DNA from 3 places in the Pantoea sp. Lij88 genome. Region 3 is predicted to be linked to each of the others. Evidence: predicted binding sites of a transcription regulator. Region 3 holds the regulator's gene; each other region holds the start of a gene.

Region 1 (10,321 bases), 950 kb from region 3:
TCAAAGGTTTTTTTGCTGGCAGGCATGCTCTTATAATTCTCCAGCCCCTGACTGCCATAAATCTGTGAGGCCAACCGCCAGCGCGGAGAGAGTGTATAAGCAGCCTCAATCAGATGGCGGCGCTGATAGTGTCTGGCTTCGCCGAATGCGTACGTGAACGCACTCTGTTGATCTTTATAATTCAGAGCCCCGGTATAAATGGCATCAACTTTCTGGCCTGACTGTGTTTGCAGGGAGAGGGTTTTGGCCGAATCGTGCCGGATAGTTTTGTTAAACACCCCCAGCGCCAGCTGCATATTTCCGCCGTTCAGTATCCCGCTGTAACCGGCATAGCTGTTGCGCGACAGACGGTGGGTCGAGGTCAGCACGCCAAAATTTTTTAACTCCTGCCATCCTGCCTTTGCGTTAAAGCCATAAGCGTCATTGCCCAGCTTCAGTTTGAGATAGCGCTGACCAAATTTACTGAAGCCATGAGCGTCCCGTTTTTCCATGTTGCCGCCGCTGTCATAAAGCAGCCCGCGCGTTGAAAAGTAGTCGCTGGCGCCCAGCTTAATGGCCCCGGTATAGGTGGCATCGAACCCTACGCGATCCCACAGATAACCTGACTGAAAATCCAGCGTAACCGCCTGTCCCCAGGCATTGTGAACCGTGACAGGCTGGGCTTCGTCTTCCTTAAGGTATTTCCAGTAGTTGCGCAGTTTTATATCGACCTGCGCATCCTGCCAGAACCTGTTTTTAGCCGGCGGAGCCTGGGCGTCAGAAATTGCGGCCTTTGAATGAAAAGCGTTTAAATAGAGCGAAGAAAATAGCAGAATAAAAAGAGCCTCTTTCATTGTCACATCCTCCCTGAGAGATTAAAAAGCACTACAAAAAGAGATCTGAAAATTAATGTTAAAATAAAAAACCCGACGCATAACCTCTTAATGAAAAAGGTCATGAGCCGGGTTTTGCTTGAAAATAACAATCCCATATCACTGCCGGGAATATATTTAATTACGGAGGGAAAGACAGCACGGAAAATAACTTATGTGATAGGCGGCACAAAAAAAGGGATATCAGCGATAATGGATTACAACACCCCGTTACACAGGCGTTTATTTAAATCAGAGAAGGCAAAACAGAAAGGGGAAAGGGAAACAGGGAGAAGACACCCTGAAAAGGGTGTCACCGATCAGACCCGCCACATCGGCACGCCGCTGTGAAAACGTAACTCACTGTCGGGTTCGCTGATTAAGCGCCCTTCTGTGACCCCAATCGCCTGCACCCTTGGCGCGATATCTTTGCCGGCGATCTGCGTCGCCAGGGTCAGATAGTCCTGATAATGCCGCGCCTCTGAGCGCAGCAGCGACAGATAGAACTTCGCCAGTTCATCATCAAGGAAGGGGGCCAGACTGGCGAAGCGCTCGCAGGAGCGCGCCTCGATATACGCGCCACAAATCAGCTTATCCACCAGCGTTTCCGGCTCATGCGTGGTGACTTCACGCAGCAGCGATTTGGCATAGCGGCTGGCGGTGATCTTCTGATAGACCAGCCCGCGCGACTGCATAATTTCCCATACCTGATAGAAGTGATGCAGCTCCTCTTTAATCAGCAGCACCATCTTCTCCACCAGCTCATCCGCCCAGGGCAGCGCATTACGCACGATGATGCGTTTCGTCAGGTTCTTATGGGCGTTGATAAAGTCGCTGTCGCCATCTTCGCGGAAGATAAAATCTTCATAGGGTTTCAGCCACGCCAGAATGGCATCGCCGCTGGGTTTGTCGGCCACATATTTGCGGATCAGCCACACCGCAGTCTGCGCGGCCTTAAGCTCGCACACCAGATGGTCGGTTAACAGCAGGGTCAGATTTTCCGGTTTGCGCGCCTCATCAATCCAGGCCTGTGGCGTACGACAGTGCAGAAACTGATAGATCGGTTCGAGTAAGGGTGCGTAGTTCATGATGTCAAAAGGTGTGGCAGAAGTGACAGGCGGAGAACTCTCCGCCCCGGCTACTTAGTGGCGAATACCATCATCGTCTTCATCTTCGATGGCGTCGTCACCTTCCTCTTCATCTTCGGCATCAGGATCTTCAAAATAGGTGCCCCAGCCGTCGTAATCGACGTTGTACTTACCAATCAGATTCACCAGTTGCTCAACCTGCACATCGATCAGTTCAGGCTTCAGCGCAGATTCGCTGATGATATCGACGCACATGACGGTGGTGCCATCTTCCAGCTCCAGCTCTTCCGGCTCGGTCACTTCGTAACCCAGCTTGAAGGCGTCAACGGCGGCTTTTTCCAGCGAATCAAAATTATTGCAGGAGAGATGGTGCTCGATGGTGTAGAGCGCATCAGGATCGCTGCCATCCTCCAGCAGCTCTTCGATAATCTGCCGCGTCTCTTCCTGCTGCTCTTCCAGTAATGCTTCATATGCCATGACGATGTCCTCTCTGAGTTCGGCAATAATCAATTATTTTCCCACACTGCCTGTCGCGCCACTACACAAAACGAAAAGTTTATTAGCCTTACACTTGAAAATGCATATTCATACGGTTAAATTGAATTTTAATTCATTTTGATGACTACCGGAGTGTTGTATGAGTCAGCTGTATCAGCGCCATTTCCTCAGGCTTCTGGATTTTACCCCCGCCGAAATTAATCACCTGCTCTCCCTTTCCGCTGAGTTAAAACAGGCTAAAAAAAGCGCCAGCGAAGTGCAGTATCTGAAAGGTAAAAACATCGCGCTCATCTTCGAAAAAGACTCGACCCGTACCCGATGCTCTTTCGAAGTTGCCGCTTACGATCAGGGTGCGAATGTCACCTATCTCGGCCCGAGTGGCAGTCAGATCGGCCATAAAGAGTCAATGCGCGACACCGCGCGGGTACTTGGCCGGATGTACGATGGCATTCAGTATCGCGGTTACGGTCAGGAACTGGTGGAGACGCTGGCGGAACATGCAGGGGTTCCTGTGTGGAACGGTCTGACCACCGAGTTTCACCCGACTCAGCTGCTGGCCGACCTGCTGACCATGCAGGAGCATCTGCCGGGCAAAAAGCTCAGCGAGATGACGCTGGTTTATGTTGGCGATGCGCGCAACAACATGGGTAACACCATGCTGGAAGCCGCCGCCCAGGTCGGTCTGGATCTGCGTCTGGTGGCACCGAAGAGCTGTTGGCCAGAGGACGAGCTGGTAGCGCAGTGCCGTGAAGCGGCACAGCAGACCGGCGGCAAAATCACCCTGACCGAAGATATTGCTGATGGCGTGAAAGGCGCTGACTTTATCTACACCGATGTCTGGGTGTCGATGGGCGAAGCTAAAGAAGTCTGGGCCGAACGTATCGCCCTGCTGCGTGACTATCAGGTCAACCGCGCGATGCTCGATCTGACCGGCAATCCGCAGGTTAAATTCCTGCACTGCCTGCCCGCTTTCCACGACGATCAGACCACGCTGGGGCAGCAGATGGCAGAGCAGTACGATCTGCCCAACGGCATGGAAGTCAGCAACGAGGTGTTTGAGTCACCCCACAGCATTGTGTTCGACCAGGCCGAGAACCGGATGCACACCATTAAAGCGGTAATGGTCGCCACGCTGGGCCAGCGCTGACCGATCCGCTACAGAGGCGCAAACGTTTTCCTCTTGCTGCTCCCCCGCGAACGGGTATAATGCGGCCCAATTTGCCGGAGGAAATATGCTAAAGCTCAGCGGACAATTTGACGCTCAATCACGCCTGACCGCAGGCGGTGCTGCTGTTTCTTTCGGTCATCGACCCGATCTTAAAAAAGCCCCTTAAGCAGGGGCTTTTTTTTGTCCGCAATCCGGCCGCGCAGAGGAGAGAGCTATGCCTAACCCGCTATATCGCAAGCACATTATTTCAATCAACGACCTCAGTCGTGAAGAGCTGGAACTGGCACTGGACACCGCCGCAAAGCTTAAAGCCCATCCGCAGCCGGAACTGCTGAAGCACAAGGTGATCGCCAGCTGCTTCTTTGAGGCCTCGACCCGTACCCGCCTGTCGTTTGAAACCGCGATTCATCGTCTTGGCGCGTCAGCGGTGGGCTTTGCCGACGGCAGTAATACCTCGCTGGGCAAGAAAGGCGAAACCCTGGCTGACACCATTTCAGTGATCAGTACCTACGTCGATGCAATCGTGATGCGTCATCCGCAGGAAGGCGCGGCGCGGCTGGCGACCGAGTTCTCCGGCGGAATCCCGATTCTCAACGCCGGTGACGGCGCGAACCAGCATCCGACGCAGACGCTGCTCGATCTCTTCACGATTCAGGAGACACAGGGCCGCCTTGGTCAGCTGAATGTGGCGATGGTCGGCGACCTGAAGTATGGCCGCACCGTGCACTCCCTGACGCAGGCGCTGGCGAAGTTTGATGGCAACCGCTTCTTCTTCATCGCACCCGATGCGCTGGCGATGCCGGCTTATATCACCGACATGCTGGATGAGAAGAACATCGCCTGGTCACGGCATGACAGCTTTGAAGAGGTGATGCCGCAGCTCGATATCCTCTACATGACACGGGTGCAGAAAGAGCGGCTCGATCCGTCCGAATATGCCAACGTCAAAGCGCAGTTCATTCTGCGCGCCGCCGATCTGAGTACAGCACGCGACAACATGAAGGTGCTGCACCCGCTGCCGCGCATCGACGAGATCACCACCGATGTCGATAAAACCCCTTACGCCTGGTATTTCCAGCAGGCGGGTAACGGCATCTATGCACGCCAGGCTCTGCTGGCACTGGTTTTAAACAGCGAACTCGCCCTGTAAGGAGAACCCCCATGACGCAGGACAACAAACTGCAGGTCGAAGCGATCAAGCGCGGCACGGTCATCGACCATATTCCGGCGCAGATCGGCTTTAAATTGCTCTCCCTGTTCCGGCTGACCGAAACCGATCAGCGCATCACCATCGGTCTGAATCTGCCCTCGGGCGAGATGGGCCGCAAAGATCTGATCAAGATTGAGAACACCTTTCTCACTGACGATCAGGTCAATCAGCTGGCGGTCTATGCGCCTCATGCCACGGTTAACCGTATCGACGACTATGAAGTGGTGGCGAAGATCGCCCCGACGCTGCCGGATCACGTTGAACGGGTGCTGACCTGCCCCAACAGCAACTGCATCAGCCGCAGCGAGCCGGTCTTCTCCAGCTTTGCCGTGAAGCAGCGCGCCGACGATGTGCATCTGAAGTGCAAATATTGCGAGAAAGAGTTCGCCCGGCATGTGGTGCTGGGTCACTGGTAATCGCCCTGCCCGACTCTATAATGGGCAGCACCGGCGGCATCGCCGCCTGACGACATAATCAAAGGAGCAATGATGTCTCGTGAAATCAGTACTGCAAAAGCCCCTGCCGCTATCGGCCCCTATGTTCAGGGCGTGGATCTGGGCAGCATGATCATCACCTCGGGTCAGATTCCTGTTGATCCGGCGACGGGCCAGGTGGCAGATGACGTTGCCGCACAGGCGCGTCAGTCACTGGAAAATGTGAAGGCGATTGTTGAAGCCGCGGGTCTGAAGGTTGGCGACATCGTGAAGACCACGGTGTTTGTGAAGGACTTAAATGATTTCGCCACGGTCAACGCGACGTATGAGGCGTTTTTCACCGAGCATGAGGCTAACTTCCCGGCGCGTTCGTGTGTCGAAGTAGCGCGTCTGCCAAAAGATGTGAAAATCGAAATCGAAGCGATTGCCATCCGCCGCTAACCGGCGCTAATCACGTCCGTTGTGAAAGGGTACGCCCGCCTCTCTCCACCGATGCCGGAGAGAGGCGGTGAATCACTTACCGCTTAGCCGGTCGCCACAGCCACAGCACCGTAATCGCCAGCGCAAACAGCACGCCAAAACCGACGCCCGTCGCCACCGCAGGTGCTCCCGCCTTAATCGCCAGCGTATAGAGTCCCAGCATGATCAGCATGGCGCTGTTCTCACCCAGATTCTGCACGGCAATCGCATTACCTGAACCGACGCTCTCTTTGCCCCGCGCCTGCAGCAGCGCATTCAGCGGCACCACAAAGAAACCGCCCAGCGCACCTATCAGCATCAGCACTAAATACGCATTCATCAGAGAGTGCTGCAGCGCGAAGACCACCACCATCACGCCAATCAGCACGCCAGCCGGCATACAGCGACGCACGGTCTCCAGCGTCACCAGCTTCGCCGCCGCGGCCGCGCCAATCACGATGCCGATCGCCACCATGGCATTCAGCGTGGTTGGCGTGGTGTTGTCATTGATGCCCAGCGCCACCGGCACCCAGAGCACCAGCAGGAAACGCAGCGTCACGCCTGCGCCCCAGAACAGACTGGTGCCGAGCAGCGAGAAGCGGGTTTCCGCATCACGCCACAGCAGCCTGGCGGCACTGAAAAAGCTGCGCGTCATCACGCCAAACTGCCAGCTCTGGCCTGGACGTGCGGCCTGAAGTTTCGGGATAAACAGGTTCGCCACCACCGCGATGCCATAGGTCAGCGCACAGATCCCCAGCGCCGCCAGAATATGCCAGTCGGCCAGCATCCCGCCCGCCACCGAACCCAGCAGAATCGCGGCAATGGTCGAAGCCTCCATCAGCCCGTTGGCTTTCACCAGCTTCTCGCCGTGGGTGATTTCACCGAGGATGCCATATTTGGCCGGAGAGTAGGCCGCTGCGCCCGCACCCACCAGGGTATAGCCGATGAAGGGATTGAAACCGAAGCAGATCACCAGCGCGCCCAGCAGCTTCAGGCTGTTGGCGAGCATCATCACCCGCCCTTTCGCCATGCTGTCCGCCACCTGACCGACAAACGGCGCCAGCAAAATGTAAGCCGCGACAAACAGCATCTGTAATACCGGCTGGCTCCACTCGGGATAGAACTGGCTTTTCAGCACCGCCAGCGTGGCAAACAGCAGCGCGTTATCGCCAAAGGCCGAAAAAAACTGGGCGATAATCACGGCAATCATGCCGCGCGACATCAGCGGCGCGTTACGATCAAGGCTCATGCCTGCTCCTCTTCCGCCATTTTTTTCAGCGTGACGTAATCAGGTTTACCGCTGCCCAGCTGCGGCAGCTGCTTCATGACACGGATGTCACGCGGCAGTGCCAGCTCTGGCGCACCCAGCTCACGGGCCGCTTTCTGCAGCCTGTCGCGCGCCAGCTCAGCATCGGTGGTGAACAGCACCAGTGCCTCACCGCGCTGACCATCCGGGCGCAGCGAAGCGGCGTGTTGTTTGTCCGGCGACGCCTTGAGGGCGATCTGCTCGACGATCTCCAGTGACACCATCTCACCCGCGATCTTCGCAAAGCGTTTCGCACGCCCCTGAATCTGGCAGAAACCGCCTTCATCAAAGCTGACGATATCACCGGTGTCATACCAGCCTGCTTCCAGATTGCCTTCGCCATCGTCGGCGGCCGGTGCTTCCAGCACGCCAGGATTTTCGACCCGCAGATAGCCCTTCATCACGTTTGGCCCGCGCAGTTGCAGACGTCCGCCGTGCTCAATGCCCGGCACCGACATCAGTCGTGAATCCATGCCCGGCAGAATGCGTCCCACGGTGTGCGTCTTCGCCGCCATCGGCACGTTAATCGCCACGACCGGCGCGCACTCGGTGACGCCATAGCCTTCGAGAATGCGAATGCCATACTTCTCGATGTAGAGCTGACGGGTGTTCTCCTGCAGCTTCTCCGCACCGGCAACCACATAGCGCAGGCGGGCAAAATCATACGGTGCGGCAAAGCGCGCGTAGTTACCCAGGAAGGTTGAGGTGCCAAACAGCACGGTGCAGTTACGGTCATACACCAGCTCCGGCACGATGCGATAGTGCAGCGGGCTGGGATAGAGGAAGACCTGTGCGCCGGTCATCAGCGGCGTAAACAGCCCGACGGTCAGACCGAACGCATGGAACAGCGGCAGCGCCGACATAAAGCGGTCGCGCGGGGTGAAGTCGGCGATAGTGCGGATCTGTTCGACGTTCGCCAGCAGGCTTTTGTGCGAATGCACCACGCCTTTGGGGTTGCCTTCAGAGCCGGAGGTAAACAGCACCATCGCGGCATCTTCCGGCTGCTGAGGCAGCTGGGCGCGATGTGGCATCAGCAGATGCGCGAGGATCCACAGCTTGTCCTTGCCCGTGACGGTATCTTTCAGATCTTCCAGATAGATCCACTGCACATCGTCCAGCCCCTGCGGCAGATGCCACAGATTGCCTTTGTCCAGGAACTGGCGCGACGTGAAGACGGTTTTAATCTGCGCGGCGGTCAGTGCTGCCCGCATGCCGTTAACGCCCGCACTGTAGTTAAGCATGGCCGGAACGCGCCCTCGCAGGGTGGCCCCGAAAATCGCCGCTGCCGTCACGGTGGCATTCGGCAGCAGCAGCCCCACCACTTCACGGGGCTGGCTGTAGCGCTCCAGAATACGGCCCACGCCGAGCGACTTCTTCAGCAGTCCGTTGTAGCTGTCGGGCTTAAAATTCACATCTTCAATGCAGCGCTTAAACGCGCCATAACGGGTGCGCGCCGCCAGAAACGCCTCAAACAGGGTTTCACGCGGACGTACCGCCATGCGCGCTTCCATCATCACATGGTGCAGATGCTCACCGGCCAGCACACGCCGATCGCGCGCCCGTTTCGCCTCTGGCATCGGAATGCGGGTAGCGGGCAGAACGGTCAGGGTAATGCGCGGGAACAGGCGACGTTTAAACACGCCCGCCAGACGACCAAACGGCGTGTATTCGGCGCCTTCGATGCGCATGGGCACGACGTTTGCGCCTGAACGCGCCGCGACAAAGCCCGCACCGCTGTAGATCTTCATCAGCGAGCCGGTGACGGTAATGCGTCCTTCCGGGAAGATCACCACCGGACGGCCGGTGTCGATCAGCCTGACCAGCTGTTTCAGCGCCATAGGCCGGGTCGGATCCAGCGGCACAAAGTCGATAAAGGGTTTCGCCAGACGCATAAACCAGCTTTCGCTGATGGTCGAGTAGACGGCAAACACCGGCCTGATGGGCAGAAACAGCGCCAGCAGCATGCCGTCGAGAAACGACATATGGTTCGGTGTAATCAATACCTTCTGCTTATGCAGTTCGGCGACGTCGCCCCGCAGTTCGACCCGCCATAACAGGCGAAATAACAGGCGTAAAAGTTTGAAAGCCATGCCAGCTCCTTAGCATCGTGAAAAATAGCCCTCACGATGCAGGATTTGACGCGGTTCGACAACCGAATTATCGGTAATCTGAGGCCGTTTCAGGGGGCCTGCCAGCCTCCGCCCAGCGCGGCAATCAGCGCCACGCTGCTGACCCACTGCGTGCTCTGCAGCGTCAGCAAACTCTGCTGCGCACTGAGGCTGCTGTTCTCTGTCGTCGCCACATCCAGGTAGGTAATCATGCCCGACTCATACTGCAGACGCGTCACCCGCGCCGAGGTCTGCGCCGCGTCGGTGGCGCGCTGCTGCGCGGCGATTTCGCCCTGCAGCGTGTTCAGCTCCACCAGCTTATCTTCCACCTCCTGCATCGCAGTCAGTACCGTCTGACGATAGGTGGCGACGCTGGCATCCCAGCTCGCCCGCGCCTGATCGACTTTCGCAGAGTTCGCACCCGCATCGAACAGCGTGCCGCTCAGCGCCGGCCCCAGCGACCAGACGCGGTTCGGCAGCGAGAACAGCGAATGCAGCACGGAAGCACTGACGCCCCCGCTGGCGCTGAGGGTCAGGTCAGGATAGTAACCGGCCACCGCCACACCCACTGCGGCATTGGCGGCGGCCATGTTACGTTCGGCGTAGGCGATGTCGGGACGGCGCTGCAACAGTCCGGCCGGCAGGCCCGCCGGAATCGCGGGCAGGGAGGCCGTCAGCGGCGCAGCGGTCAGGCTGAAGTCGGCGGGGGCTTTGCCGACCAGCAGCGCAATGGCGTGCTCCATCTGCGCGCGCTGCCACTGGTAATCCTGCGCCGACGCGCTGGCGCTCTCCAGCTGCAGCTGCGCCTGGGCCAGCGTGGCACGCGACGCGGTACCCGCCTGATACTGGCTGTTAATCACTTTCAGGTAGCGCTGATACGCGTCAACGCTCTCCTGATAGAGCGCGATTTTCTGATCCATGATGCGCAGCTGGAAATAGTCCTGCGCCAGCTCAGACTGGGCGCTCAGGGTGATATTGGCCAGTTCCGCCGCGCTGGCCGAGGCGCTGGCGCGGTTCTCCTCCAGCGTGCGCCGTAGTTTGCCCCACAGATCCAGCTCCCAGCTGGCACTCAGCTCCGCCTGATGGCTGCTGCTGGTGGTGCGGGCACTGCTGTTGGTGGCATGACTGCCGCTGCGCGTCACGCTGCCGTCATAATCCAGCGAGGGAAACAGCGCTGCGCGTGACTCTGCTGCCAGTGC
Region 2 (10,321 bases), 330 kb from region 3:
GAAGCAGCAGAAGCTGGTGAAAAAGTTGTATCATCCCTCGCTGCCGGAAAACGCCGGACACGAACATGCCGTACGTCAGCAGCGCGGCTTTGGCGCCATGCTGAGTTTCGAGGTCGACGGTGATGAGGCGCTGCTGCGCCGCTTCCTGAAAGCGTTGCGGCTATTTACGCTGGCGGAATCGCTGGGCGGAGTAGAGAGTCTGATCTCCCATACCGCCACCATGACGCACGCGGGGATGTCGGCAGAAGCACGCGCGGCAGCGGGCATTTCCGATACGCTGCTACGTGTTTCTGTCGGTATTGAAGATCACGAAGATTTAATTGCCGATCTGGATAATGCATTCCGGGTCGCAGCCGAGGGTTAAGCATGACGATTTCAGCAGGCGCGGGAACGCCGAACATCAGGCAGTTGCATAAGTTTGGCGGCAGCAGCCTGGCCGATGCGCGTTGCTATCAGCGCGTCGCCAGCATTATGGCGGACTACAGCCAGCCGGGCGATCTGATGGTGGTCTCTGCGGCAGGCTCAACCACTAACCAGCTGATTAGCTGGCTGAAGCTGAGCCAGAACGATCGCCTCTCTGCGCACCAGGTGCAACAGGCTTTACGGCGCTACCAGAGCGAGTTGATCAGTGCGCTGCTGCCTGCTGAGATCGCCGAACCTTTAATCACCGCGTTTATCCGCGATCTGGAAAAGCTCGCTGCCCTGCTGGATGCGCCGATCACCGATGCGGTGTATGCCGAAGTGGTCGGGCATGGTGAAGCCTGGTCTGCGCGGCTGATGTCAGCGGTACTGAGTCAGCGTGACCTGCAGGCCTGCTGGCTGGATGCGCGTGAGTTTCTGCGTGCAGAACGTGCCGCTCAGCCACAGGTGGATGAAGGTAAATCCTGGCCACTGCTGCAGACTTTGCTGGCGCAGCATCCGCATAAGCGCATCGTGGTAACCGGATTTATCAGCCGCAACGACGCCGGTGAAACCGTCCTGCTTGGCCGCAACGGCTCCGACTACTCCGCTACGCAGATTGGTGCGCTGGCGGGTGTCGGACGCGTGACCATCTGGAGCGATGTGGCGGGCGTTTACAGCGCCGATCCCCGCAAAGTTTCTGATGCCTGTCTGCTGCCGCTGTTAAGACTGGATGAAGCCAGTGAGCTGGCGCGCCTGGCGGCCCCTGTGCTGCATACGCGTACGCTGCAGCCGGTGTCCGGCAGCGATATCGACCTGCAACTGCGCTGCAGTTATCAGCCAGAGCAGGGTTCAACCCGTATTGAACGCGTGCTGGCCTCCGGGACGGGCGCGCGTATCGTGACCAGCCATGATGATGTTTGCCTGATTGAGATTCAGCTGCCAGAGCAGCATGACTTCGCCATCCTGCACAAAGAGATCGACCTGCTACTGAAGCGTGCGCAGCTGCGTCCGCTGGCGTTTGGTGTTCATCCTGACCGTCAGCTGCTGCAGCTCTGCTACACCTCCGAAGTGGTTAACAGCGCCTTTACGCTGCTACAGGATGCCGGTTTACCGGGCCATCTGCAGCTGCGCGACGGCCTGGCGCTGGTGGCGCTGGTGGGCGCTGGTGTCACCCGCAATCCGCTGCATACCCATCGCTTCTGGCAGCAGTTAAAAGATCAGCCGGTAGAGTTCATCTGGCAGTCAGAAGAGCACATCAGCGTGGTCGCGGTGCTGCGCGTCGGCCCGACTCAGCATCTGATTCAGGGACTGCATCAGTCGCTGTTCCGGGCAGAAAAACGCATCGGCCTGATGCTGTTTGGCAAAGGCAATATCGGCTCACGCTGGCTGGAGCTGTTTGCCCGCGATCAGGAAACACTGTCAGCGCGTACCGGTTTTGAATTTGTGCTGGCGGGCGTCGCGGACAGCCGCCGCAGCCTGCTGAGCTATGACGGGCTGGATGCCAGCCGGGCACTGGCCTTCTTTGATGATGAAGCCGTGGAACGTGATGAAGAGTCGCTGTTCCTGTGGATGCGTGCTCACCCCTTTGATGACCTGGTGGTGCTGGATGTCACCGCCAGCACACCGCTGGCGCAGCAGTATCTCGACTTCGCCAGCCACGGTTTTCACGTAATTAGCGCTAATAAGGTCGCGGGTGCGTCTGACAGCCAGACCTGGCGGCAGATTCGCGATGCCTTTACCAAAACCGGGCGTCACTGGCTCTATAACGCCACCGTGGGTGCAGGCCTGCCGATCAACTACACGGTGCGCGATCTGCGTGACAGCGGCGATACCATCCTGGCGATCAGTGGGATCTTCTCCGGAACGTTGTCCTGGCTGTTCCTGCAGTTTGATGGCACGGTGCCGTTTACCGAGCTGGTGGATCAGGCCTGGCAGCAGGGCTTAACCGAGCCCGATCCGCGTGCCGATCTCTCCGGTCAGGATGTCATGCGTAAGCTGGTGATCCTGGCGCGTGAGGCAGGCTACAACATCGAGCCGGATCAGGTGCGGGTTGAATCGCTGGTGCCGAACAACTGTCAGCAGGGCTCTGTGGACCACTTCTTTGAGAATGGCGAAGAGCTTAACGAGCAGATGCTGCAACGGCTGGAAGCCGCGCAGGAGATGGACCTGGTGCTGCGCTACGTTGCCCGTTTTGATGCCAACGGCAAGGCGCGCGTGGGTGTTGAAGCGGTGCGTCCGGAACATCCGCTGGCCTCGCTGCTGCCGTGCGACAACGTCTTTGCGATTGAGAGTCGCTGGTACCGCGATAATCCGCTGGTGATCCGGGGACCGGGTGCAGGGCGGGATGTCACCGCAGGCGCTATCCAGTCAGATATTAATCGCCTCGCACAACTGCTGTAACTTTTCCTCCTCAGGCGCTTCGGCGCCTGTTTTCAATGCCTTATCTCCCCCCTGTTGAATCTCCTTCATGTTGGTTGAAAATTGATCACGGCTGCTGACCATTTTTACGTTGACGGCACGCTCTGATTACGTCATTTTGAACATCTGGACGTCTAAACGTGTAGATGTTCACAGGCCGATTGTTAATCGATGAGGGTGCAGGATGAGTTTCTTTCATGCCAATCAGCGCGAAGCGCTAAACCAGAGCCTGGCTGAGCTGAACGGGCAAATTAATGTTTCATTTGAGTTCTTCCCGCCTCGTACCAGCGAAATGGAAGAGACCCTGTGGACCTCCATCGATCGTCTGAGCAGCCTGAAGCCGAAATTCGTTTCTGTGACCTACGGCGCGAACTCAGGTGAACGCGATCGCACGCACAGCATTATCAAAGGCATTAAAGATCGCACCGGTCTGGAGGCGGCACCCCATCTGACCTGTGTCGATGCCACGCGGGATGAACTGCGCGCCATCGCTCAGGATTACTGGAACAACGGCATCCGTCATATTGTGGCGCTGCGTGGCGACCTGCCTCCCGGCAGCGGTAAGCCAGAAATGTACGGCAGCGATCTGGTGTCGCTGCTGAAAGAGGTCGGCGATTTTGATATTTCCGTCGCTGCATATCCGGAAGTGCATCCCGAAGCGAAAAGCGCTCAGGCCGATCTGATTAACCTGAAGCGAAAAATTGATGCAGGCGCCAGCCGGGCGATCACCCAGTTCTTCTTCGACGTTGAAAGTTATCTGCGTTTTCGCGATCGCTGTGTTTCGACCGGCATCGACGTGGAAATTGTGCCGGGCATTCTGCCTGTTTCTAACTTTAAACAGCTGCAACGCTTTGCCACGCTGACCAATGTACGTGTGCCGGGCTGGATGAGCGCGATGTTTGCCGGGCTGGATGATGACCCGGAAACGCGCAAAATGGTGGGTGCCAATATCGCGATGGATATGGTGAAAATCCTGTCCCGTGAAGGGGTGAAAGATTTCCATTTCTATACGCTGAACCGTGCTGAAATGAGTTACGCGATCTGCCACACCTTAGGCGTGCGTCCTGCTGCGGCAGCGGCTTAATTCCTGCGCGTCAGCCAATAAAAAAGTCGGGAGAGTCCCGACTTTTTTGTTTTTGCTGGTCAGCGTCCGATACGATTAACCGGTATTGCGCATACCTGCCGCCACACCCGCAATCGTCACCATCAGCGCCTGTTCAACGCGGGCATCCGGCTCATCGCCACGCGCTTCCTGCGCACGTGAACGATGCAGCAGTTCTGCCTGGAGTACGTTGAGCGGATCGGTATAGACGTTACGCAGCGCTATCGACTCGGCAATCCACGGCTGGTCAGCCATCAGGTGTGAGTCATTGGCGATGGTCAGTACCGCTTTGATATCCGCAGCAAGCTGGTCGCGCAGCTGTTTGCCCAGCGGCCAGAGTGATTTGTCGACCAGACGCTGATCGTAATATTCCGCCAGCCACAGGTCGGCTTTCGAGAAGACCATCTCCAGCATTCCCAGACGGGTAGAGAAGAATGGCCAGTCGCGACACATCGCTTCCAGCTGATCCTGATGACCCGCTGCCATCGCCTGCTGCAGGGCAGCACCGGCACCCAGCCAGGCTGGCAGCATCAGACGGTTCTGCGTCCAGGCGAAAATCCACGGAATCGCGCGCAGCGACTCTACACCGCCGGTAGGACGGCGTTTGGCCGGACGTGAGCCCAGCGGTAATTTACCCAGCTCCTGCTCCGGCGTCGCCGAGCGGAAGTAGGGCACAAAGTCCGCATTTTCACGCACATATCCGCGATACATCGCACAGGAGTCAGCAGAGAGCTGATCCATGATGTCGCGCCATTCACGTTTTGGCTCCGGCGGTGGCATCAGGTTCGCTTCCAGAATCGCGCCGGTGTAGAGCGACAGGCTGGCGATGGTCACGGCCGGTAAACCATATTTAAAGCGGATCATCTCGCCCTGTTCGGTCACACGCAGACCGCCGCGCAGGCTGCCTGGCGGTTGTGACAGCAGTGCCGCATGGGCAGGTGCGCCGCCACGGCCAATACTGCCGCCGCGTCCGTGGAACAGCGTCAGTGAAATCCCGGCCTTCTCACAGGTTTTGATCAGCGCATCCTGCGCCTGATATTGCGCCCAGCTGGCGGCCATCACACCGGCATCTTTCGCCGAGTCAGAATAGCCAATCATCACCATCTGTTTGCCCTGAATAAAGCCGCGATACCAGTCAATGCTCAGCAGCTGGCTCATCACGTCGTTCGCGTTGTTCAGGTCATCAAGCGTTTCAAACAGCGGGGCAACCGGCATGGCGTACCCGATACCGGCTTCTTTCAGCAACAGATGCACGGCCAGTACGTCAGACGGGGTTTTCGCCATTGAAATAACATAGGCGGCAATCGAACCCTGTGGGGCTTCCGCCGCGACGCGACAGGTCTCCAGTACTTCACGCGTCTCATCGCTGGGTTCCCAGTTGCGAGGCAGCAGCGGACGTTTGGAGTTCAGTTCACGAATCAGGAAGGCCTGCTTGTCCGCCTCGGACCAGCTTTCATAATCGCCGAGACCCAGATAGCGGGTGACTTCAGCAATCGCCTCTTTGTGACGGGTGCTCTCCTGGCGCAGATCGATCCGCACCAGCGGCACGCCGAAGCATTTCACGCGGCGCAGCGTATCGAGCAACTGGCCGTTGGCGATAATGCCCATGCCGCACTGTTGCAGTGACTGATAGATAGCAAACAGCGGGTCCCACAGCTGATCGTTGGAAACCAGCAGATCGGCCGGACGCGGCAGCCGTTCGCCTTTCAGGCGGCGTTCCAGGAATGACTGAGTGGTCATCAGCTGGCTGCGCAGGCGTTTCAGGATCACACGGTAAGGTTCCAGCGCTTCCGGATCGCCGCTGAGCTCGCGGATCTCTTCACTGCATTCGGACATCGACAGCTCGGAGATCAGCACGCCGATATCACGCAGGAACAGGTCAGTGGCTTTCCAGCGGCTCAGCTGCATCACATGGCGGGTAATCGACGCCGTGACGTTCGGGTTACCATCGCGGTCGCCACCCATCCACGAGGTGAACTGTACCGGCACGAAATCGACCGGCAGCTTAAGGCCAAACGCCTCTTCAACCTGCTCGTTCAGCTCACGCAGGAAAGCCGGAACGCCTTCCCACAGGCTATTTTCTACGACGGCAAAGCCCCATTTGGCTTCGTCGATAGGGGTCGGACGATATTTGCGGATCTCGTCAGTGTGCCACGCCTGCGCCACCAGCTGACGCAGACGGCGCATAATCTGGTTACGTTCGTAGTCTGAGACGTCGCTGTGATCGAGCTGCTTCAGGCAGCTGTTAACTTCAACCAGCTTGTGAATGAGCGTACGACGGGTGATTTCGGTCGGGTGCGCAGTCAGCACCAGCTCCAGTGACAGCGACTCAATGGCCGCAAGGATGTCGCTTTCGCTGATATTTTTCTGCTGCTTCAGGGTATCAAAAGTCTTTTTCAGCAGTTCAGGATGGTTCTCACCCTCGCCACTCTGCGAGATGGTCTGATACTGCTCAGCCACGTTGGTGAGGTTCAGAAACTGGCTGAAAGCGCGTGCAACCGGCAGAAGCTCTTCGTTGGAGAGGTTCTGCAGCGTATTGAGCAGTTCTTTACGATGAGTGTCATTTCCTGCACGGGATGACTTGGAGAGCTTACGGATGGTTTCCACCTGGTCGAGGATGTTCTCTCCCAGTGCATCCTTAATCGTATCCCCGAGCAGTTTGCCGAGCATACTGACATTACTTCGCATTGCGGAATATTGTTCGTTCATTGGACCCTGACACCCTTATCGTCTTGAAAAACTTCTACACCCGACCTTTCAGGCAGCAGAAAAATCAGCAACATTGTGTTCCCGATAATCTACAGGGAACCGGCTACGTTGCCGCCTGTCCGCATTCTGAAACGTTCTGGATAATCACCCGGTGGGCATAACATCGTCTTTTATCTAGCCACGTAATGTTGCGTTCGTCAAATGCGTTAAAGTGCGCTGAAGATGTGGCTAACTAACGGAAATTCGTAGAATTTATCGGGAAGCAAGTGGGATAAGTTATTCTTATTATTAAATCCCGCAGAATGAGGGGGCATTTTGCTGTTAATACAGTGAAATGCCCCATTTGCTGTCAATCAGTGACAAAAATGCTGCACAACCTGACTGATAAGCGCCCGTGTCGGCTTAATAAATGCTGTATCAATAAATTCATCCGGCTGGTGTGCCTGATTTATGGAACCCGGACCCAGGACCAGCGTCGGGCAGAGCTGCTGAATAAACGGCGCTTCGGTGCAGTAATTCACCACCTCGGTCGGTGTACCCAGCAATTTCTCAACCACACTCACCAGCTCATGGTTTGCCGGACACTCATAGCCCGGAATCGGAGGATGCAGTTCGGCTACCGTGACACGGCCCGGCCAGCGCACGCTGACCGGAGCCAGCGCCTCGTTCAGTAATCCATCCAGATCGCTTAGCGACAGGCCCGGCAACGGACGGATATCCATATGCAGTTCACAGCAGGCGCAGATGCGGTTAGCGGCGTCTCCGCCGTGAATGTGGCCGAAATTCATGGTCGGATAGGGGATGGCGAAACCGTCATGGTGATAACGTTCCTGCAGCGTCGTGCGCAGTTGCATCAGATGAGTGATCGACTCATGCATCAGTTCAATGGCGTTAACGCCGCGCGCCGGATCGCTGGAATGGCCCGATTTCCCTTCAATACGAATCACATTCGACAGATGGCCTTTGTGCGCGCGCACCGGTTTCAGCGAGGTCGGTTCACCGATGATGGCGCAGTCGGGGCGCAGTTGCGTCGATTCAGAGAAATATCTGGCGCCGGCCATCGTGGTCTCTTCATCGGCGGTGGCGAGGATGTAGAGCGGCTTGCTCAGCGTGCTGACATCCACATCGCGCAGCGTATCGAGAATAAAGGCAAAGAAGCCTTTCATGTCTGCCGTACCCAGACCATAGAGCTTGTTGTCGTGCTCAGTCAGGGTAAAGGGATCGCGCGTCCAGCGGCCATCATCAAAGGGAACGGTATCCGTATGACCGGCTAACAGCAGGCCGCCCGCACCGGTACCGGTGCGCGCCAGCATGTTAAATTTATTGCGCGTGCCGGGCACCGGCTGCACTTCAACGCTGAAGCCCAGGTCGCGGAACCAGCCTGCCAGCAAATTGATTAAAGTTTCATTACTCTGATCCAGTGCGGCATCGGTTGCGCTGATCGACGGTGTGGCGATTAACTGGCGGTACAGTTCAATAAAAGGCGGTAATTTTGTCTTCACTGTTGGCGGTCCTTGGGTTAGGATGTATCCATATTCATGCAGTAATAGTGAATAAAAATACATTGACGTCCTCTGCAAGGGAACTATAAATCACTGCAGATGACAGGGTGGGTAACGGGGCAAGGCCGCGACCCGGAACGTGCGACTGTAAAAAGGGTTACAGCCTGATGTTGAATACGCTGATCGTTGGTGCCAGTGGTTATGCTGGCACAGAGCTTGCCACCTTCCTGAATCGCCATCCACATATCAACATAACCGCTTTGGCGGTTTCGGCGCAAAGCCCTGATGCCGGCAAGCGCCTGTCCGATCTCCATCCGCAGCTGAAAGGCGTGGTGGATTTGCCGCTGCAGCCACTGAGCAGCGCGGCCGAATGGGCAGATAAAGTGGATGTGGTGTTCCTGGCGACGGCCCACGAAGTCAGCCACGATCTGGCGCCGGAATTTCTCAAGGCCGGTTGTGTGGTGTTCGACCTGTCGGGCGCGTTCCGCGTGAATGACGCTGATTTTTATACCCGCTTCTATGGCTTCACCCATCAGCATGGCGAGTGGCTGGATAAGGCCGTTTACGGCCTGGCAGAATATCAGCATGAAAAAATCCAGCAGGCACAGCTGGTGGCTGTTCCGGGTTGCTATCCGACGGCTGCGCAGCTGGCACTGAAACCCCTGGTGGATGCCGGACTGTTAAACGACGCGCAGTGGCCGGTCATTAACGCCACCAGCGGCGTGAGCGGTGCCGGACGTAAAGCCAATGTCGGCACCAGCTTCTGCGAAGTAAGCCTGCAGCCTTACGGTCTGTTCAATCATCGTCACCATCCGGAAATCGTCGCCCACCTCGGTACGCCGGTGATCTTCACGCCACACCTGGGAAGTTTCCCGCGCGGTATTCTGGCGACCATCACCTGCCGTCTGAAAGCGGGTGTCAGCCGCGAAGATATCGCCGCCGTTTTCCATCGCGCCTATGACAACAAGCCACTGGTGCGGCTCTATGAAAAGGGCGTACCGGCGCTGAAAGCCGTTGTCGGCCTGCCTTACTGTGATATCGGTTTTGAAGTACAGGGCGAACATCTGATTGTCGTAGCCGCCGAAGATAATCTGCTGAAAGGCGCGGCATCGCAGGCGGTACAGTGCCTGAACATCCGGTTCGGCTTCCCTGAAACGCAGTCACTGATTTAACGGACAAATAAACCATGACCAATCCATTGATTATTAAGCTGGGCGGAGTGCTGTTAGACAGCGAAGAAGCGCTGGCCCGCCTGTTTGAAGCGCTGCTGAAATATCGCAGCGCCCATCAGCGTCCGCTGATCATTGTCCACGGCGGTGGTTGCCTGGTTGATGAACTGATGAAAAAGCTGGCGCTGCCGGTGATGAAGAAAAATGGCCTGCGCGTAACCCCAGCCGATCAGATCGACATCATTACCGGTGCGCTGGCGGGAACCGCAAACAAAACGCTGCTGGCCTGGGCGAAGAAATCGGGCATCAACGCGGTCGGCCTCTGCCTGGGCGATGCGGGCATCGTCAATGTTGCCCCGTTTGATGAAGAACTCGGCCATGTTGGCCATGCAACGCCGGGCGATCCGGCACTGCTGAACACCCTGCTGGCGGCCGGTTACATGCCGGTGGTGAGCTCCATTGGTATTACTGACAGCGGCGACCTGATGAACGTCAATGCTGACCAGGCAGCGACCGCACTGGCCTCGACGCTGGGCGCTGATCTGGTTCTGTTGTCAGACGTCAGTGGTATTCTCGACGGCAAAGGTCAGCGCATCGAAGAGATGACCGCCGACAAAGCTGAACAGCTGATTACCCAGGGCATTATTACCGACGGCATGATTGTTAAAGTGCACGCTGCGCTTGATGCGGCGCGTACGCTGGGCCGCCCGGTGGATATTGCCAGCTGGCGTCACGCTGAGCGGCTGCCTGACCTGTTTAACGGCGTGTCGATTGGCACCCGGATTCTCGCTTAACGACTCTGATTCAAGGATTACGAAATGCAAACGCAAAACATCAAAAAAATCGTTCTGGCTTACTCCGGTGGTCTTGATACTTCGGCCATCATTCCATGGCTGAAAGAGAACTACGGCGGCTGTGAAGTGGTCGCTTTCGTAGCGGACATCGGTCAGGAGCGCGGCGATCTGGAAGGTGTGGAGAAGAAAGCTCTGCAGTCTGGCGCATCTGAATGCCACGTGGTT
Region 3 (10,321 bases):
GCATCTGCGATCTGGATGGACTATGGGATGTGGTGACGGGCGATCTGTTACCGATGCCGCTGGAGATTGAGTTCGTCAATCTGGGCAGGGGACAGCGACGGCGCTATGGCGCGCTGATTCTGTTATTTGATGAAGCAGAAGAGGAGCTGGAAGGCCGGCTGCACTTTAATGTCAGATAAACGTCAGATGAAAAAAGGCCCCGGCGAGCGGGGCCAAAGGGTTCGTCATAAATCTGACGAGGAGTTACTTATAAAGCTGTGCGGTGATGTGATAGTTATCACCGGTGCGCGCTTCAATCACTTTATAGGCGCTTGCACCCTGTTCATCCGCTTTCTGTGAAAGCTCAGCGCGGTAATCCATAGGTGCGCCCGCGGTTCCACTGATACTTACGGTGCCCGCAGGCTGCAGGTTCTGCGTCTGGTCGCCGGTTACCAGCTGTGCAGCTGAGGCGCCGAACGCCATAACGGAAAGCAGACTGACTGTAGCGATGGTTGTTTTGATATTCATGATTATTTCCTCAATACAATCAACAACCTGCGGTTACTCGTAAGGCGGGTCGTCGATATGTGTCATGCGCCATTCAGGCGTCATTTCGGTTAATTATTTATAAAGCTCAGCGGTAACATGCCAGGTGTTGTCCTGGTTGTTCTCGATGATGCGATAGTGGCTTGCGCCCTGTGCATCGGCTTTCTCTGACAGCACCTGACGAATATGCGTCTGGTCGCCGTTACGTCCACCAATGCTGATGGTCTGATTCATTGTCTGCAGATCCTGAGCCTGTTCATTGGATACCAGGCTGGCTGCACTGGCGCCTGCTGAGAACAGGGATGCCAGGCTCAGTGCGGCAATCGCTAATTTCATTTTCATGATCAACTCTCCTGAAGTTTTTGCTTCAGCTCTCCGGAGCGCAAAAGGCGCGTCAGACAGAGAGCCACTGGCATTATCGGGTTACGCCTTAGTTGTACAGTGCGGCGGTAGCGTGATAATTGCCGTTGTTGTAGGCCTCAATCACGCGATAGGCTTTTGCGCCCTGCTGATCGGCTTTGTCGCTGAGTTGCTGCCTGATATCCATTGGTGAACCCGATACGCCGCTGACACTGATGGTGCCGACAGCCTGCAGATCCTGAGCCTGAGAAGCATTGATAGATTCTGCTGCCACAGCACCAAATGACAGGGCAGAGAGAATGCTCAGGGCAGCGATGGTAGTTTTAACGTTCATAGATATTTCCTCGTCGTCTATTTTTATCTTTCTAGTTAGTGTGATTTGCATCACGAAAAGAAGTATAGAACTAATAACGACAGAAATTAATATCCCGCTAATAATGTTTTTTTGTGATTCTTTATCCTTATGGCTACTTTTAATAACTTAACGTTATAAAAACCGGGTAAAAAATAGCCTTTGGTCTCTTTTTAATCACAAAAACAGTGAGATAGATCACTTTAACGTTTAGTGCGAAAGTCGGGGGGATATCGGACTGGAGATTGATCTGGATCCGGGCAATGTTACCGGATCAGTGATGTAAAGCAGTGTAAAATAGCGCAAAAGGTGAAGCAGAGTAATCGATCTGACCAATGGTCAGGCGCATTAAAGCGGCCTTTTACTCATCGCATCGTCGGGTAGATGGACGCAAAGCGTTAGGAAGCGAGAACAGGCTGACGGCCTGACACGAGTTAGCAGGCCGTCAGTCAGCGATCAGAGTTCCTGTTCAAACAGGTTGAGGATTGCGCTGTGCAGCTGCTTAACCGTAAAGTCGCGCGCACGGGTGATGAAGATCGTGTCATCGCCTGCAATGGTGCCAAGAATCCCTTCTGACTTACCCAGTGAATCCAGCAGGCGTGCAATCAGCTGAGCTGCGCCCGGACTGGTATGAATCACGACCAGCGCATCGTTGTAGTCGATATCCAGTACCAGGTTTTTCAACGGGCTGGTGGTAGTCGGCACACCCAGCTCAGCAGGCAGGCAATAGACCATCTCCATCTTGGCATTGCGGGTGCGCACTGCACCAAACTTAGTCAGCATCCGCGAGACTTTGGACTGATTGATATTTTCAAAGCCCTCATCCTGAAGCGCCTGAACAATTTCGCCCTGGGAACTGAATTTTTCTTCTTTTAATAAGGCTTTGAAGGCCTTGATCAGATCGTCTTGTTTCGATGGGTTTCGCATAGGTTACCAATAAATAGAGAGAATAACCGCGCAGCCGCCTGCGGCAGAGTGGTGATTATGCATTTAAATGCATTTTTATGCAATCGGTCGATTGATGAGCAGGGTTCGGGCGGCTAGCGGGCGGCGATAATAGCAAATAAATCCGCTCAGACCAAAACCCCCGTCACAGCCCCGGAAGGCGAAGGTTGCAAAGTTGTTATATTATTGGTGGTGTAGTAACAGAAGTAGTTACAGAAAACGCTCGTAGCCGTTCTCTGTCTGACGACGGCAAAGTTGTCGGTCATTCAGGCGCAATGATAAGTAACTTTTGAATCCGGCGATTAAGTGTGAAAACACGTAGAATTAACAGCGGATATTTATCATCGCCTGAGCAGTTGATTAAGGTCTGACACAGATAGAATTTCGGCCCATCTCTGCCCCACCTTAATAAGGAGTTAAGAATGAAAGTTGCCGTTCTCGGTGCCGCTGGCGGCATAGGCCAGGCGCTCGCACTTCTGCTCAAAACCCAGCTTCCCGCAGGTTCAGAACTCTCACTGTATGACATCGCGCCGGTTACGCCTGGCGTTGCCGTTGATCTCAGCCATATCCCGACTGCCGTTGCTATTGAGGGCTTCAGTGGGGAAGACGCGACACCCGCCTTGCAGGGTGCCGATGTGGTACTGATTTCCGCAGGTGTGGCACGTAAGCCCGGTATGGATCGCGCTGACCTGTTTAACGTTAACGCCGGCATCGTCCGGAACCTGATCGAGCAGGTTGCCACCACGGCGCCTAAAGCGTTGATTGGCGTCATTACTAACCCGGTCAATACCACCGTTGCTATCGCGGCAGAAGTGCTGAAAAAACACGGCGTTTACGACAAAAACCGTCTGTTCGGCGTGACCACGCTGGATATCATCCGCGCCAATACCTTTGTGGCCGCGCTGAAAGGCAAGCAGCCTGATCAGGTGGAAGTTCCGGTGATTGGCGGTCACTCTGGCGTGACCATTCTGCCGCTGCTGTCGCAGGTTAATGGCGTCAGCTTCAGCGAGCAGGAAGTTGCGGATCTGACCAAGCGCATTCAGAACGCCGGCACCGAAGTGGTGGAAGCCAAAGCGGGTGGCGGATCGGCCACGCTGTCGATGGGCCAGGCGGCGGCACGTTTCGGTCTGTCTCTGGTTCGTGCGCTGAAAGGCGAGGCGAATGTGGTGGAGTGTGCTTACGTGGAAGGCGATGGCGAACATGCCCGCTTCTTCTCTCAGCCGCTACTGCTGGGTAAAAACGGGATTGCTGAACGCAAACCGATTGGCACCCTCAGCGCTTTCGAACAGCAGGCGCTGTCAGGCATGCTGGATACGCTGAAAAAAGATATCGCCCAGGGTGAAGAGTTCGTTAAGCAATAACTGACGGCTCAGACTTGCAATAACGCCCGGCCTTGCCGGGCGTTTTGCTTGTTGGCAAATCCTGGCCCGCCTTAATTTAAGATTGAGCCCGCGAAGGAAACACGGTCAGATCGGAAAGACGCAAAAGCTGTCATCCATGACGTGCTCGGCCCGCGCCATTCCTGGCACGGGACGCTTTCCTCTTCTGACCGTGTTCCCTGCACTTCAGGTTTATGTACCGCTGTAAGATTAAAACTGAGCAGAGTGTGTCAGCAGAATGAAAACGCCCGGCAAAGCCGGGCGTTTTGCATTACAGGCCGCCAGATTTGTAGGCGCGGGCAGCGGGCGTACCATTGCTGGCAGGCAGCTTCTTGCCCAGGGTCTCCATACGCATCTGGAACGGCGGGAACGGCATCTCAATACCGTGCTGATCAAATCCGCTCAGAATCAACTGATGCAGCTCGTGACGCAGCGGCATACGGTGTCCCATCTCAGCGGCATGCACACGGAGTTCAAACAACTGAATCCCCTGCTGCAGATCGACCAGGAAGGCTTCCGGTTGCGGCGTGTCCAGAACATAGCTGCAGCGTTCCGCCGCCTGAATCAGAATGGTGGTTACCTGTTCACTGCTGACTTTCGCCGGCGCCGGAATGGTGAGCACCACGCGCGTCACGGAATCGGACAGCGACCAGTTTATAAACTGCTCGGTGATAAAGGCCTTGTTCGGCACGATGATCTCTTTGCGGTCCCAGTCGGTAATGGTGGTCGCGCGGGTATTGATCCGCGTGATGCTGCCGGTGAGGTCGCGGATCGTCACGGTATCGCCGATACGAATCGGCTTTTCGAACAGGATAATCAGACCGGAGATAAAGTTGGCAAAAATCTCCTGCAAACCAAACCCCAGTCCCACACCCAGAGCGGCAACCAGCCACTGCAGCTTCGACCACTCAATCCCGATCATTGAGAAACCAATCAGCCCGCCAATCAGCAGCAGCAGATATTTAGTCAGGGTTGTGATGGCGTAACCGGTGCCGGGCGTCAGATTAAGATGCTGAAGCAGTGCCAGCTCAAGCAGCGCAGGCATATTGCGCACCAGCTGGGTCGTAATGATAAACACCAGAATGGCAATCAGCACCGACCCCAGGGTGATGGGCTGAATCGACTCCACGCCCTGCACGGACGTACTGACATCCCACAGCTGAATATTCTCCAGGAAGCCAAAGGCCGAATGGATCTCTGACCACAGCACAATCACCGAGACCAGCGCGATCAGCATCAGGATAGAGCGAACCAGCCGCAGCGACTGCGCACTGATCGCATCCAGGTCAATCACAGGCTCTTCAATTTCAATCGCGTCCGTGTTCAGAGAGCCTTGCTCTTTCTCTTCTTCACTGCGCGCACGGTTAGCCAGCATGTCGGCACGGCGCTGACGGGCGCGATCAAAGCCGAGACGGCGACGCTGAATCAGCATCCAGCGCCGGATAATGTGATAGATAACCAGCAGCAGGAACCAGATGGCGACAGAAGTCTCCAGACGCGCCAGCAGTGCCTGCGCGGTCGCCAGATAACCTACGGCGGAGGCGAGGGCAGCCATCAGCGGCATGGCGATCATCAGATTCCACAACATCCGGTTTACCATATTCTCGCCATTTCCCTCTTTATCGAGATAGAGCGGAATGCCGGAACGTTTCAGGCTCACGGTCACGATGCTGATTGCCCCGCAGATCAGGATGAAACAGAGACGGCCCAGCGATGAGGAGAACTGCCGGTCTTCCAGATTGCCAAACGCGATCAGCAGCATAATCAGCGGCACAATTAATCCGATGCTCAGCGAGTAGTAGCGCATGGCGCGTGCCACCCGGTTCTGCGGCCAGCGGAAATGCACAATGAACAGGCCGTTAGGACGGGCAAAGGCGGCGCTGATCATAAATGCCCACAGCAGCGGTAGCGTGGCGGTAATGCCATCGCCAATCGCTACGGCGATAGGGTAGGGCCAGGCGTTCTGCAGACCATAACCCAGCGCACCCCATAGCACAGGCAGCGGCAGCGCCACCAGGATTGACCAGAACAGGGTACGGATGGTCAGGCGGAAACGATCCTGGGTGACCTTGCCGACTTTGCTGGCGGAGCGTTCGAGGAAAGCATTGAAGTGGCGGCGCGAGCTGATGCTGAAGCCGACCAGCAGCAACGCACCAATGATCGGCAGCACCGAGTTGCGGCTGGTAAACATCATCGCCATCGCTTTGCCGAGTTGCCCCAGCGTATCCAGCGACAGCAGACGGGAAAGATCTTTGGCCAGATCCAGCGGATAACTTAAACCAATTGGATTGACGTCGGCGGTCCAGAACAGATAGCGGTGTGTCGCCTCTTTCACTTCCGTCAGCGCATCCTGCAGCTGAGTGTTGCCGACCTTGAGTTTGGTGATTTCCAGAATCAGTGTGTCACAGCCGGAGATCAAAGAATTGAGCAACTCCCGCTGAGTGCGTAGCTGCGCATCAAGGATACGCTTCTGATCGGCGGTTAAGGGCTGACCATCGGTTTGCCGACCCTTGCGCAGCGCATCCTGGCGCTCCAGCAGATCCTCATAATAGAGACGCTGCACGCGAAGCTGTGCCATCTCATTATCAATCTGCTGCGACTTCGGCATCTCCGGCAGACGCGCGACCTGCGCCCGTAGCGCTTCGCCCAGCAGATTAGAGGCACCCAGCCACTGCGACTGCTCACGCAGGGTAGAGAGCGCCTGACGGACCTGAATAATCTGGTTGGTGGCCAGTCGCTGCTGCGACGCCACCAGATCCATGCGCTGCGCCTGCTGATTCAGGGCAACCGAGAGTTCGCGGTTAACCCGGAACTGATCGCTGATCTCAGGCGGCAGATCGCCACTGTTTTCTGCCAGTTGCTCGGTGCGGGCCAGTGCAACTTCCGCTTCACGTTGCCGCTGATCGTTGAGCTGGTTGCGCAGCGCCTGCAGATAGTTATCGAGCTGAGTCGCTTTACGCTGGTGGGCTTCAGCGCGCATCCGTGCCAGTTCCTGGCGGTTGTTGGCCGAAAGCTGTGCCAGCTCAAGCTCATCGACGAGTGCTTTATTCGCGGCGCTTTCCGCCTGACGCGCCGCCAGTTGCAGCTGGCCCTGCGGCGAACTGCTGCTGACGCCCTGCAACCGACGTTCACTCTCCGTCATCGCCCGGCGTGCTTCGGTCTGCTGCTGCGGCAACTGTGACAGAGAATCACTGATTTCCCGCGCCCGATCCTGCTCCTGCCGCGCCTGACGACCTTCTTCCAGCAACTGGCTGCTGACCTGGAGAATCTCCTGATCCAGCTCGGCGCTGCTCATGTTGTTGCGCACGGTTTTCCCGCTGTCACTCAGCGCGGCAATCTGCTGACGCAGTTCACGCGCCAGACGCGGGAAGTCATCGATGACCTGCTGATATTGCGCCGCGCGCTCCAGCGATTCATCGCGTTCAGAAAGGAAGTTTAAGGCGGCTTCAATCGTCTGGATCTGCTCCGCCTGCGACGGGGAGCTTTTGGCCGATTTTATCTCTTCCAGCTGCTGTTTAAGCTGGCTGGCGTCAGGAAGGCTGGCCGCAAAGGCCGGGCTGCTGAGCCACAGGCTCAGCAGCAGGAGGAGAATCGAACGCACAGAGGACACTCAATTTAATCGACGATGACGTCGGAAATGTCTGTTGCGACCGGCAGCGCGATCGCCAGCGGTTGACCCAGACGGGTTTTGCTTTCGGCTTCCAGGCTTTCAGCCAGTTTGACGCGGCCCGGTGCGAAGAGGTTGATGACGGTAGAGCCGAGTTTAAAGCGGCCCATTTCCTGACCTTTAAGCAGTACCACGGCGCCTTCATCATCCGCTGCCGGATAGTGCCAGCGCTTGATCACACCTTCACGCGGTGGCGTGATGGTGCCCGCCCAGACGGTTTCAATGCTGCCAACGATGGTGGCACCCACCAGGATCTGCACCATCGGTCCGATATCGGTTTCGAAGTAGCAGATGACGCGCTCGTTACGGGCGAACAGGTTAGGAATATTGCGCGCGGTCAGCGGGTTAACGGAGTAGAGGTCGCCAGGCACATAAATCATCTCACGCAGGATGCCGTTGCACGGCATATGGACGCGGTGATAGTCACGGGGTGCCAGATAGGTGGTGACGAACTCGCCATCAACAAACCGGGCCGCCATCTGCTCATCACCCGCCAGCAGCGCGTCGATGGTGTAGTGATGACCTTTAGCCTGGAAAATCTGATCGCCTTCGATGTGTCCGAGCTGGCTGATCGCGCCATCTGCGGGCAGGGCGATAAGGCTGGCGTCGGCATCCACCGGGCGTGCATCGTCTTTCAGCGGACGGACAAAAAAGTCATTAAAGGTGCGATAGCTGGCGGTATCGGGCTTGCGCGCTTCCGCCATGTCGACTTTGTAAAACCAGACAAAGATGTCAATGACCAGTTTGGTCAACCAACCACCGCGGCGACTGGCGCCCCAACCGGCAAGTTCAGTCAGCCATTTCTTCGGGAGAATATGATTCAAGCCGAGTTTTAAACGATCAAACACCTTAGCCTCCTGGCTATTTCCGGACGTAGTAAAAAAGGGGGCGGATTGTAGCAGCGCCCCGTTCAGATGGCGACTATACGCGATTTCCGGCACGCTGCACGGTCTGAACGCGCGACTGGAATACACTTCGCAAAATGCACCGGCTTATCTGTTCAGACGCGGTTATACCGATTAACTTTCACCATCAGGGAAATTTTTACGCGTTTTTACCTGCGCCATGCTCTCCAGGATACGGTGGTAGTTATCGAAGCGGGAACGGTTGATTTTTCCCTGTTCGACCGCTTCACGAATGGCACAGCCCGGATCGCTGCCGTGTTTACAATCGCGGAATTTGCAATCGCCCAGGTATGCACGGAATTCAATAAATCCGCGGGTAACCTGTTCCGGCTCCAGATGCCACAAACCGAACTCACGCACGCCAGGAGAATCGATCACGTCGCCGCCGTCCGGGAAGTGATACAGGCGCGATGCGGTGGTTGTGTGCTGACCTAAGCCTGAGCCATCCGACACCTCGTTGGTCAGAATCGCGACCTGCTCTTCTTTGTCGAAGCCGAGCAGGGCGTTCAGCAGACTCGACTTACCGACGCCGGACTGACCGGCAAAGATACTCACACGGTCGGTTAAGGCCGCTTTCAGATCGTCCAGGCCGTTTTTCGCCCGGCTGGAGACCATCACGACGCGATAGCCAATATCGCGATAGATATCCATCTGCTGATCGACAAAGGCGCGGGCCTTATCATCCAGCAAATCGGTTTTGTTCAGGACCAGTAACGGTTCGATGTCCAGCGTTTCGCTGGCAACCAGATAGCGGTCGATGATATTCAGCGACAGTTCCGGGAGAATCGCCGACACGACGATGATCTGATCGATATTCGCCGCCATCGGCTTCACGCCGTCGTAAAAATCGGGGCGGGTTAACACGCTGGTGCGCTCATGCACCGCTTCAACAATGCCTTTGCCGCCGCTGGTGGCCGGACGCCACAGCACCCGGTCGCCGGTTACCAGCGAACGGATAGTACGGCGGATATTGCAGCGGTGGGCGACGCCTGCGCTATCCTCAACATCAGCATGCATGCCAAAACGACTGACAACGACCCCATCTGCAGCTTCACCAAACAGGTTGTCATCCGCTTCCGGACGCTCTCTGCGCTGGTTCAGACGGCGATCGTGGTTAGCGCTTACGCGACGTTGTTGGCCTTTCGACAGTTTATTTTTACTCACTCACCCTCACAGCATTAGCCAGATTTCGCCCGGCTGGGCAAAACGTCTATGATACACCTTATTCATCGTGAATGACGACTACAGCAACCGCAGGAAACAGCATGGCTACTGGAAATGAACAGAATCTGATCTGGATTGATCTTGAGATGACCGGACTTGATCCGACGCACGATCGCATTATTGAGATTGCGACCCTGGTGACTGACGCCAACCTGAATATTCTGGCGGAAGGGCCGGTCATGGCCGTTCATCAGTCCGATGCGCAGCTGGCGCTGATGGATGAGTGGAATGTCCGCACGCACACTAACAGCGGTCTGGTTGCGCGGGTAAAGGAGAGTAAGATTGACGACCGCGCAGCGGAGCTGGCGACCATTGAGTTCCTGAAACAGTGGGTTCCGGCGAATACCTCACCTATCTGTGGCAACAGCATCGGACAGGATCGCCGCTTCCTGTTTAAGTACATGCCTGAGCTGGAAGCCTATTTCCACTATCGCTATCTGGATGTCAGTACGTTGAAAGAGCTGGCGCGTCGCTGGAAACCGGATATCCTGCCTGGCTTCAAAAAAGGCGGCACGCACCAGGCGCTGGATGATATCCGCGAGTCTGTAGCGGAGCTGGCATACTACCGCGAGCACTTTTTGCAGCTTTAACCGCCAGCGGGTGCGCATGAAATCACCAGTTTGCTGTTTTAATCAGCAAACGCGCAGAAAGCGAAAATTTTTGCTTTCAGACGCTTGCAGCAGCAACGATTTCTCGTATAATGCGCACCCCGTACCGGTGAAGAATTTATTAACGGTACAAGGCGCGGGAATAGCTCAGTTGGTAGAGCACGACCTTGCCAAGGTCGGGGTCGCGAGTTCGAGTCTCGTTTCCCGCTCCAGATTTAAAAAGTATGCAGTAACCTCTTTGCGGGAATAGCTCAGTTGGTAGAGCACGACCTTGCCAAGGTCGGGGTCGCGAGTTCGAGTCTCGTTTCCCGCTCCAGTTTTGATTAAGCAGTACCCTTCTATGCGGGAATAGCTCA

Evidence for each region. The regulator ArgR, encoded in region 3, controls arginine synthesis, uptake and breakdown. The targets are predictions, from matches to a motif close to ANTGAATAAAAATACANT.
Region 1: the regulator ArgR is predicted to act here: its motif matches at 2,537-2,554, upstream of argF (ornithine carbamoyltransferase).
Region 2: the regulator ArgR is predicted to act here: its motif matches at 8,180-8,197, upstream of argC (N-acetyl-gamma-glutamyl-phosphate reductase).

What each region holds. Positions count from the first base shown of each region.
Region 1 covers NZ_CP118269.1:3,502,095-3,512,415, forward strand. Annotated here, with positions in the region: gene PU624_RS20270 (OprD family outer membrane porin) at 1-833, opposite strand, end outside; gene PU624_RS20275 (hypothetical protein) at 924-1,202, shown strand; gene miaE (tRNA isopentenyl-2-thiomethyl-A-37 hydroxylase MiaE) at 1,172-1,939, opposite strand; gene rraB (ribonuclease E inhibitor RraB) at 1,994-2,416, opposite strand; gene argF (ornithine carbamoyltransferase) at 2,577-3,584, shown strand; gene pyrB (aspartate carbamoyltransferase) at 3,820-4,755, shown strand; gene pyrI (aspartate carbamoyltransferase regulatory subunit) at 4,767-5,231, shown strand; gene ridA (2-iminobutanoate/2-iminopropanoate deaminase) at 5,304-5,690, shown strand; gene lplT (lysophospholipid transporter LplT) at 5,767-6,957, opposite strand; gene aas (bifunctional acyl-ACP--phospholipid O-acyltransferase/long-chain-fatty-acid--ACP ligase) at 6,954-9,104, opposite strand; gene PU624_RS20320 (efflux transporter outer membrane subunit) at 9,194-10,321, opposite strand, start outside.
Region 2 covers NZ_CP118269.1:176,815-187,135, forward strand. Annotated here, with positions in the region: gene metB (cystathionine gamma-synthase) at 1-364, shown strand, start outside; gene PU624_RS04700 (bifunctional aspartate kinase/homoserine dehydrogenase II) at 367-2,802, shown strand; gene metF (methylenetetrahydrofolate reductase) at 3,005-3,904, shown strand; gene ppc (phosphoenolpyruvate carboxylase) at 3,980-6,631, opposite strand; gene argE (acetylornithine deacetylase) at 6,985-8,133, opposite strand; gene argC (N-acetyl-gamma-glutamyl-phosphate reductase) at 8,301-9,305, shown strand; gene argB (acetylglutamate kinase) at 9,320-10,096, shown strand; gene PU624_RS04730 (argininosuccinate synthase) at 10,121-10,321, shown strand, end outside.
Region 3 covers NZ_CP118269.1:508,438-518,758, forward strand. Annotated here, with positions in the region: gene PU624_RS06300 (barstar family protein) at 1-179, shown strand, start outside; gene yhcN (peroxide/acid stress response protein YhcN) at 244-507, opposite strand; gene PU624_RS06310 (YdgH/BhsA/McbA-like domain containing protein) at 601-867, opposite strand; gene yhcN (peroxide/acid stress response protein YhcN) at 956-1,219, opposite strand; gene argR (transcriptional regulator ArgR) at 1,694-2,164, opposite strand; gene mdh (malate dehydrogenase) at 2,605-3,543, shown strand; gene mscM (miniconductance mechanosensitive channel MscM) at 3,833-7,162, opposite strand; gene asd (archaetidylserine decarboxylase) at 7,177-8,076, opposite strand; gene rsgA (small ribosomal subunit biogenesis GTPase RsgA) at 8,248-9,297, opposite strand; gene orn (oligoribonuclease) at 9,399-9,947, shown strand; tRNA gene PU624_RS06350 (tRNA-Gly) at 10,102-10,177, shown strand; tRNA gene PU624_RS06355 (tRNA-Gly) at 10,206-10,281, shown strand; tRNA gene PU624_RS06360 (tRNA-Gly) at 10,308-10,321, shown strand, end outside.